DNA from 3 places in the Sphingobium sp. FG11 genome. Region 1 is predicted to be linked to each of the others. Evidence: riboswitches for the same ligand, from Rfam matches in the RefSeq annotation. Region 1 holds a riboswitch; each other region holds the start of a gene.
What was found. A riboswitch is a leader RNA that binds a small molecule or an ion and turns the genes downstream of it on or off. The one in region 1 is predicted to bind cobalamin.
Positions count from the first base shown of each region.

Region 2: it holds a riboswitch for cobalamin, as region 1 does, so the genes downstream of both, ACODSN_RS13900 (TonB-dependent receptor plug domain-containing protein) here and cobW (cobalamin biosynthesis protein CobW) in region 1, are expected to answer to the same signal.
Region 3: it holds a riboswitch for cobalamin, as region 1 does, so the genes downstream of both, ACODSN_RS01340 (TonB-dependent receptor) here and cobW (cobalamin biosynthesis protein CobW) in region 1, are expected to answer to the same signal.

Region 1 is NZ_JBMDKW010000003.1:49,382-52,659, reverse strand. It holds gene ACODSN_RS03265 (NAD-dependent succinate-semialdehyde dehydrogenase) at 1-910, shown strand, start outside; cobalamin riboswitch at 990-1,222, shown strand; gene cobW (cobalamin biosynthesis protein CobW) at 1,404-2,441, shown strand; gene cobN (cobaltochelatase subunit CobN) at 2,451-3,278, shown strand, end outside.
Region 2 is NZ_JBMDKW010000017.1:48,646-51,923, forward strand. It holds gene ACODSN_RS13895 (peroxidase-related enzyme) at 304-909, shown strand; cobalamin riboswitch at 977-1,227, shown strand; gene ACODSN_RS13900 (TonB-dependent receptor plug domain-containing protein) at 1,441-3,278, shown strand, end outside.
Region 3 is NZ_JBMDKW010000001.1:260,436-263,713, reverse strand. It holds gene ACODSN_RS01340 (TonB-dependent receptor) at 1-1,986, opposite strand, end outside; cobalamin riboswitch at 2,163-2,405, opposite strand; gene ACODSN_RS01335 (nuclear transport factor 2 family protein) at 2,484-3,083, opposite strand.

The sequences.
Region 1 (3,278 bases):
GACCCCCTTTTCCGCGCTGGCGCTGGGCGTGCTGGCGCAGCAGGCGGGCATTCCGGCGGGCGTCATCAACATCGTCACCGGCTCCGCGCGCGCAATCGGCGGCGAATTGACCACGAACCCGCTCGTGCGCAAGATCAGCTTCACCGGATCGACCGAGACCGGCCGGGCGCTGCTGCGCGCCTGCGCCGACACGGTGAAGAAAGCCAGCATGGAACTGGGCGGTAACGCGCCCTTCCTCGTATTCGACGATGCCGATATCGACGCGGCGGTCGAAGGAGCGATGGCGTCGAAATTCCGCAACAACGGCCAGACCTGCATCTGCACCAATCGATTTTACGTGCAGGACGGTGTCTATGACGCCTTCGTCGCGAAACTGGTCGGGAAGGTGAAGGCGCTCAAGGTCGGCTATGGCCTGGATGAAGGCACAGCGGTCGGCCCGCTGATCGACGGCAAGGCTGTCGAAAAGGTGGAGGAGCATGTCGCCGACGCGATCAAAGGCGGTGGCGCGCTGCTGACGGGCGGGCGGCGCAGCAGCCTTGGCGGCTTCTATTATGAACCGACCGTCATCGCCGATGTCGCGCCGGACATGAAGCTGGCGCGCGAAGAGACGTTCGGACCGCTCGCCGGGGTCATCCGCTTTTCTGACGAGGCGCAGGCGATCCGCCTCGCCAATGACAGCGAGTTCGGCCTCGCCAGCTATTTCTACGCAAGCGACCTTGGCCGCGTCTGGCGTGTCGCCGAAGCGCTGGAAGCGGGCATGGTCGGCATCAATACCGGCCTCATCTCCACCGAGGTCGCCCCCTTTGGCGGGGTGAAACAATCGGGCCTTGGTCGCGAAGGCTCCCGCCACGGCCTCGACGATTATATGGAGCTGAAATATCTCTGCATGGGCATCGGCGCTCCGGGCTGACCCGGCGGGTTGGCAAAACAGCATTGGCTTGGGGCCGGTTTTGATCTAGGGCGAGCGCGCAAGGACCGGGTAAAGCCGGACCTCGCATGATCGCGCCGGTGCCCCCTTTCGGGGCTTAATCGGGAATGCGGTGCGGGCGCCCCAAAGCGCCCAAATCCGCGGCTGTCCCTGCAACTGTAAGCGGATAGCGCGATGCACAGGCTCCCCATCAAGGGAGCGGTCACTGGACGGCGCATCGGCGCCACGTTCGGGAAGGCGTGCATCAAGCTGTGACCCGCGAGCCAGGAGACCTGCCGGCGCTCCGGTCGCTCTTGCCTTGGTCCAGGGGATGGTCATGGCACGGTAACTCTCCGTCTGAGCGACGAACTGTGCGGCTGGGGCTGCACGGTCGCGTGGCTATGGGCGATGTGTCGCGCCCGCCCGTCGTTGCGCGCCGACCGGACCTGTCCGGCAAGCCCCGCTCTGTCTCGCTCCGGCGCGCGGAGAGTTATCCATGTCCGACCTGTCCAAGGTGCCGGTCACCATCGTCACCGGCTTTCTGGGCGCCGGCAAGACCACGCTCATCAGCCACCTGATCCGCAATGCGGGCGGGCGGCGGCTGGCGGTGGTCGTCAACGAGTTCGGTTCGCTCGGCGTCGATGGCGACATATTGGCGTCGTGCGCCATTCCCGATTGCCCGGCGGAAAATATCGTTGAACTGGCCAATGGCTGCATCTGCTGCACCGTGGCCGATGATTTCATCCCCACCGTCGAAACGCTGCTCGCGCTCGATCCGCGCCCCGACCATATCCTCATCGAAACATCCGGACTGGCCTTGCCCAAGCCGTTGCTCAAGGCGTTCGACTGGCCCGCGATCCGCAGCCGCATCACCGTGGACGGCGTGCTGGCGCTGGCCGATGCCGAAGCGGTCGCGGCGGGCCGGTTCGCGCCCGATGTCGCCGCGCTCGACGCGCAGCGCGCCGCCGATCCCGGCATCGACCATGAAACGCCGCTGTCCGAAGTGTTCGAGGACCAGCTTGCCTGCGCCGACATGGTGCTGCTGACCAAGGTCGATCTCGCCGGGGCGGAGGGCGTCGCCGCCGCCCGCGCCGTCATCGCGGCGGAATCGCCCCGGCCCGTGCCGGTGATCGAACTGACCGAAGGCGTGGTCGATCCGCACCTGATCCTGGGTCTTTCCGCTGCCGCCGAGGATGATATCGCCGCGCGCCCGTCGCATCATGATGGCGAGGACGATCACGAGCATGAGGATTTCGACAGCATCGTGGTCGAATGGGGCGAAATCGCCGATCCCGCTTTGCTCGCCACCCGGATCGAGGCGCTCGCGCGCGACCAGAATATCCTGCGGGTGAAGGGATATGCCGCCGTCGCGGGCAAGCCGATGCGGCTGCTGGTGCAGGCGGTCGGCGCGCGGGTGCGGCACCAATATGACCGGCCATGGCGGCCGGACGAAGCACGGCGGACGACGATGGTCGTCATCGCCGAGCATGACCATATCGACGCCGACGCGATCCGCGCGACACTGCTGGGATAAAAGCGCGCGATGCACGTCATCTTCCGCGAAACGCACGGGATGGAGGAAAATGCCGTCCCGCAGGATCTCGGGCAGTCGCCCGCGGATCTCGTGGTCCTGTCCTTTTCGGACAGCGACCTTGGCGCGTTCGCGGCGGCATGGCATCAGGCGCGCGGCTTCAATGCTGGCTTTCCGACGCTCCGGCTCGCCAGTCTGGCGACGCTGATGCACCCGTTGTCGGTCGACACCTATGTCGAGCGGACGCTGGCGGGCGCGAAGGCGATCCTGATCCGGCTGATCGGTGGCACCCCCTATTGGAGCTATGGGCTGCAACAGGTCGAGGCGCTGGCACGTTCGCGCGGCGTCGCGCTGGCGGTGCTGCCCGCCGACGGCTTTGAAGACGGGCGGCTCGATGCCGCGTCGACCGTGCCCGTGCCCGTTTTGCGCGACCTGGCGCGGCTGTGTGACGCGGGCGGGGCGGAATCGGCGCAGGCCGCGCTGGCCATGCTTGCACAGGCGGCCGGGTTGATCGACGAGTCGGCGCAGCATAGCGCGCCGCTGCCGCTGGTCGGCGGCTGGCATCCCGCGCTGGGCGTTGTCGATCCCGAAGCCTTCCCGCGCGATCCCGAGCGGCCGCTGGTGCTCATCATCTTCTACCGCTCCTATCTGACCGCGTATGATCTCGATCCCTTCGCGTCACTGACTGCCGCGTTCGAAAGGCGCGGCTTCGCGGCGCTGTCGATCTTCGCGCCGTCGCTCAAAAGTCCCGAAGCCCGCGACCGGATCGACCGATGGGTGCGTGGCCTCGCGCCAGCCGCGATCGTCAACGCCACCGCCTTTTCCGCGCGCGGCGAGAGC
Region 2 (3,278 bases), on a different contig from region 1:
GTTCAAATCATGGGGAGCACACTCCCCATGATTTGAAGCGCCGCTTTGCCCATATGCCCCAGAGGAGCGTGGCAAGGGCGTGAATGAGATCGCGATCATCATAATAGGTAAATCGTCGGCCAAGGCTGGTGCGCAGTTAAGATATCGCAGGAAAGCATAGTAAGCAGATTTAAGGTGTGTCCGTAGCAGCCAAGATTCAGCCAGAAAAATTCCCGAAACACCGGAAGTAGCGGCGGCCTCCGCAGATGACAGCGCAACCATATCCGATTATCACCACACGAAATGATAATTGGAGAGACGCTGATGGCTGACCGCAAATCGACCCTGACCCCGGAGTTCAAATCCAACGACCCTTATGCCTATCTGCCTGGGGTTGAAGGCTATGAGCTGCCGCAGGAATGGGTCGATACCATGCCGGTACCCGAACTCCATTCCACGCGCATTCTCGCGGGCTATGACGAGGCCGGTTATGCGCGTGCGGGCGCTTTCATGTCTCCCATCTTCCTTGATCCGGCCTATGGGCTGCTGACCCTTGCCGAGCGCGAGTTCATCGGCGTGATCGTATCCTCGATCAATGCCTGTCCCACCTGCCTGCTCATTCACGGGCACAAGCTGGGCGAAGAGATTGGCGATCATGGTCGCGCGCGGCGTATCGCGATCAATTACCGCACGGTCGAACTGACCGTCGAGGAGCGCGCGATCGCCGATTATTGCGTCAAGCTGACCGAACAGCCCGGACGCATGGAAGCCGCCGATGTGCGGGCGTTGCGGGATGCAGGCCTGAGCGACGCGAAAATCTATTATGTGATCGAACTGATCGGCGTGTTCAACCTGACCAACCGGATGACGTCGGGCTACGGCATGCGTCCGGACGATGATTTCCTCGCGTCCCTCGCGCCCTCGGCATGAAGCGGCCAAACAAAGCCGTTGGCCTGACGCGCAAACAGGATTAAGGGCCGGCTTGGCGAGGTTCTGCCTTGCCGAAGATCGCGCTGGTGCCCGCAAGGGCTTAAAACGGGAATGCGGTGCGGATGATCGGCTTTCGGGTCGGATCACCCGATCCGCGGCTGTCCCTGCAACTGTGAGCGGTGAGCGAGATGTGCATCTTCCGTCATGCCGCATGACGGAGGTCACTGGGGCGAACGCATAAGGATGCGCGTTCCGGGAAGGCCGCACAGCAAGCGACGACCCGCAAGCCAGGAGACCTGCCAGCGCACCGGTCGCTCTTTGTCATGGTCCAGGGAAAGGTCATGGCACGGTCACTCTCCGTCTGAGCGACGAATCCATGCGGCCAGGGCCGCATCGGTGCGCGGTCGGGGGTAATGTGCCTGCCCCCTGCCCTGCGCCGACCGTTCGTTCGCGTGCAGGCCGACGCCGGCACAAGCGATAGCGGCAAGCCCCCGCCGGACGTTGCTCCAAGGCGCCAAGGGGGTATTGACCATGACGACATCCAGATTCCGCGCGCTGATGAGCAGTGCATTATTCCTGCCCGTCGCGGGCTTCGCGCAGGCCGCCGCCGCTGACGAGCCGGCCAAAGTGACCGACACGATCCTCGTCACCGCCAGCCGGGGCGATGGCGGCATTTCCACCGCGACCCTCGGCTCGTCGGCCACGGTCATCCAGCCGGTCGATCTGGAAAATCGCCAGACGACGATCCTCTCCGATGTGCTGCGCGATGTGCCGGGCATTGCGGTCAACCGCACCGGCCCGGTCGGCGGCAAGACGCAGGTTCGCATTCGCGGCGCGGAGGCCAATCATACGCTGGTGCTGATCGACGGTATCGAAGCGGCCGATCCCTATGCCGGCGAGTTCGACTTCGCGACGCTGACGTCCGATCCAGGCGCGCGGGTCGAAATCCTGCGCGGCGAGCAGAGCGCGCTCTACGGCTCCGACGCGATCGGCGGGGTCATCAACTATATCACCGCCAGCGGGCGCGAGATGCCGGGCTTCGCGGCGCGGCTGGAGGGCGGATCCTTCGGCACCCTTGAGGGAGCGGTGCGCGGCGCGGGCGTCGTGGGCGATCTCGATTATGCCATTGGCGGCTCCTATTCGGGCATTGGCGGTTTCGTCGTCGCGCCGGGCGGCTCGCGCGACATCGGATCGAAGATCGGAACCGTGCATGGCAAGTTCGGCTATCAAATCGGCCAGCTCACGCTGCGGGCCGTCGCGCGTTACAATTACACCGATGCGGACCTCAACGATCAGGATTACTTCCTGACCGGCAATGCGATCGATTCCGGCGGCCACTATACCAACAGCGCCTTCTATGCGCTCGTGGGCGCCAATTACAGCACACAGGATGGCCGCTGGACCACCGACCTCAGCGCCCAGCTCAACAATTCGCGCCGCCGCGCCTTTGATGACAATGGCGTCGAGACTTTCGGCAATACCGGCCGCCGCCGCAAAGTGTCGCTTGCCTCGACGCTGAAACTGGGCGACGACACTGTCACCCATGCGATCACCGGCGCGGTGGATTATGAGCGGGAGGAGTTTCAGGGCACCTCGCTGTTCCTCACTGGTCCGAACCCGTTCAACACGACGGATAATTGGGGCATCGTCGGCCAGTATCAGCTGACCGTCGGCGACCGGATCGGCGTGGGCGGATCGATCCGCAAGGATTTCAACAACCGTTTCAGCGATTCGACCACCTGGCATGCACAGGCCAGCTATCGCTTCGATTTCGGCACCCGCCTCCACGCGGCGGGCGGCACTGGCGTCAAGGCGCCCGACTTTTTCGAACTGTTCGGATTTTCACCGACGAGCGGTTTCGTCGGCAAGCCCGACCTGAAGCCTGAAAAGTCGACCGGCTGGGAAGTGGGCGCGGAACAGTCGTTCCTGGGCGGCCATGGCCGGATCGACGTGACCTATTTCAACGCGAAGCTGCGCGACCGCATCATAACGGTCTATTTTCCCGTCTACACCGTCGATAATCTCGCGGGAAAATCCCCGCATGAGGGTGTCGAAGTGTCGGCAAACTTCGTGCTGCCCGCAGGCTTCCGGTTCGATGGCGCCTACACCTATCTGACCGCGAAGGACGAAAACGACCTCCGCCTGGTGCGTCGCCCCGGCAATATCGGCAGCGCCAATCTCGCCTGGCGGTCGAAGGATGACCGTTTCGGCGCGAACGTAACGGCGCGCTATAATGGCAAGGCGCTGGACACCAATTTCGCGACCTTCAACGTCGAGACGCTCAAGGCCTATACGGTGGTGAATATCGGCGCGGATGTGCAGATCATGCCGGGCCTCTCACTATACGGGCGGGTCGAAAATCTGTTTGA
Region 3 (3,278 bases), on a different contig from region 1:
ACGGCTCAGGCGCGCCTCCTGCGGGCCGGACGCATCGAAAGCGGGGACGTAGGATTCGTAATAATAGGCAATGTCCTTGTCCCGGCTGTTGAAGATGTTGAGCAGTTCGCCGTAAAGTTCGACGCGCTTGCCCTTCCACGCCGCCCGCGCGTTGACGATCGTGCTGCCCTTGTCCCGCACATTATTATCTTCGATCAGCGGATAAGGGCCAAGGTGGCGGAGCCGGATGCTGGCCTCCCAGGGATGAAGCAGGATCGCCGCGCCCGCCGATGCCGCATTTTCGAAAGCATTGGGTATCCGGTCGCCATTGTCATAGCGCGAATGGCTGGCGGTATAATTGCCGTCGATCGCGAGCCAGGGCAACGGCCGCCAGAATGCGACGATCTCATAGCCATGCCGCCTGCTGGCCCCGCTTGGCTCGACAGCATTGGAATCGCCGACAAAGCGCAACTCGCTGCCGACGTCGAGCCACCAGTAGGTCGCGGTCAGGCTGGCGGTGCCGGCCTGCACCCGCGCGCCCACTTCCTTGCCCGTGCCGCGCACCAGCACCGGGACCGGCGAGACCGGATTAACCGCGCCGCGCACATCGTTGGAGTGGAAGCCACGTCCCCAATTTGCGTAGAATTCCAGATGCGCCGACACCTGATAGGCGAGCGACGCTTTGGGCGAGATCAGACTGTCCGATCCCTTGCCCGTCCCCAGCGCGGCCGCTACCCCATCGCGTGCCTGTACCGAATAATGGTAATGATCGCCGCGCAGCCCGCCCGTTAGCCGCAGCCCCGGCAAAGGCCGCCATGTCACATCGCCATAAAGAGCCGCTGACAGTTCCTCGACATGATAGCGACCGAGCGAGGCGAGAAATTGCCGGTCGGCGGTGCGATAGACGCCGACATTGCCGATTTGATCGTAGCGGCCCTCTGTCCCCACACTGACGCTAAGGTCCGGGCGCGGCTCCCAGCGCTTCTCGCCCGTAAAGCCCATGATCCACCTTCGGTCGAACTGCCGGATTTGCGCGCTTGTGCCGTCCGGGTCGGTGTAGGTGGGATTGGAATACATCGACCAGTCATAATATTGCACATAGCCATTGGCGCGCCATGTCGGCTGGGTGATGGCGATGTTGCCGACAAAGCGCGTGGTCTGGCCGCGCGCGGACGGGTCGGGCGAACAGAATATATCGGGACAGATGCTGGATCCTACGATGCGTTCGGGGATTTGCTCGGTCGGCCGCCATGTGGCCCGATAGGCGTGGAGCGTCGCCTCCAGCGTGCCGGCCCCGGCAGGCATCCGATATTTCGCGAAGCCCGCATAATGCCTCAGATGCTCCGGCTCCTGCCAGGGTCCGTCATAGCTCTTGGCCTGAGCGACCAGCGTCAGATCGCCCGAACCAAGATCGTGCAACGTGCCGCCAGCGGCGATCCGGCGCGAACCATAAGATCCACCCTCGACCGCGATCCACGGCCGGTCATAGCCATCGATCGTCTTCATATAAGCAGCGCCCGCCAGCGCGAAGTCGCCCCCGTCCGCGCGATACGGACCTTTGCGAAAATCCTCGCGTGCCACGATTTCAGGGATCAGGCCGTTTAGGTCGAGATAGCCCTGTCCATGGCCGTGGGTCCGCAGGTTCATCTGAACCCCGTCAATATAGGTGGTGAAATCGGACCCGTGGTCGAGGTTGAAGCCGCGCAGGAAATATTGGTTGGCCTTGCCGCTGCCCGAATGCTGGGCAGCAATCATGCCCGGCACGGCCTCCAGCAATTCCGCCACGCGCAACAGCGGACGAACGAGCAGATCGGCACCGCCTATACTGCCCTCGCTCGCCGCCTGTGCGACGCCGATCTTGGCCTCGCCGCGCCCAAAGACGACGATATCGGCCTGCGGTGCGTCCGCATCGGCGGGCGGGGCACTACCCTGCCCTGCCAAAGCAGGCGTCGCACTCATGATGGCGAGGCCGGACGCCACACCAAGACCCAGTTTCTTATGATGCATTCTGATTTCCCCCGGCGTCTGGCGACTACCGATGGAGGACCTGCCGCACGCGACGGGCGGCGCGTGCCAGCGACCGGACGCACTGGCGACCGCGACACGAACCGATGCGGTCTCCACCGCTCGTTCGTCGCTCAGACGGAAAGACACCGTGCCACGGCCATCCCCTGGGCCAGGGCAAGAGCGACCAGACGCCGGCAGGTCTCCTGGCTCGCGGGTCATCGCTCGATGCACGGCCTTCCCAGGTCTCGCAGGATTTAGCGTCCGGCCCAGTGGCTGGCGGCGAAACCATCGGGTCCGCCGCGCATATGCATCGCGCTCACCGCTTACAGTTGCAGGGACAGCCACGGAATTGGGGGTTTCCCCCCGCACCGCGTTCCCTTTTAAGTCCCTGTCGGGACACCGGCGCGATCAACATTCAGGATCGCGAAACGACCCCGAACGATCCGCCCGTTACAGTGCATGCGCATGGATCGCAAGCGTCCCAAGATCAGCGACGCCTAGCGTCCATGAATGCGGGACTGGAACAGCGGCAACCATTCGAAGCTCTTGTCGTCCGCGCCCGCTCCGTTGAAGCCGATGCTTCGCAATTTTGCCATGGCCTCCGCCGACGCCTCACTATCGAATGCAAGGTCCCAGATCAGGCGGCGAGACTGGATTTTCCAGCCGTCAGCCTCGCGAACATAGCGATCGATATAGCGGCCACCGACAATCAGTTCGGTCGCAGGAGCCGGAACGCGGCGGTGGTAAGCGAGGAAATACAATTCCCCGTCAGCCACATCCCCATCAACCTCGTACAGAGTGTTGAGGATATAATGCGCCGTAGCCTCAAATTCTTCCAGATTGCCCGGCGCTGCCTCGGCGAACTGCGCAGCCGTTCCCTTGAAGAAAATACCGTGATCGTCCGTTCCGTCTTCGGTGTAGAGCCTGCGCATCAACGCAAAGTCGCGCCGGTCCACCGCACGCGCATAGAGCATACCCAGCTCTTTCAGCGCCATTTTGTCGGCCTTATTCTGCCAGAACGGATCGTTCATTTCAGCCAGCCTCTCCACACTTCTTTTTGAAAGCACGAGATTAGTGGCGTAACTGAAGGGCGGCAAGCCTAGGTCGTATCAGCCCGGCCGCGCATTGGCGCGATCGCGTCGGACCGCGTGTCAGATGAATGGTGCCCCCGGTCGGACTCGAACCGACACATCCAAAGATACCGCATTTTGAGTCGCCTATATCCTGGACATGTCATTGATTAATAATAATATTTTCTAGAGAGCGTCTATTTTGTGTAAGGTTTTGTGTAA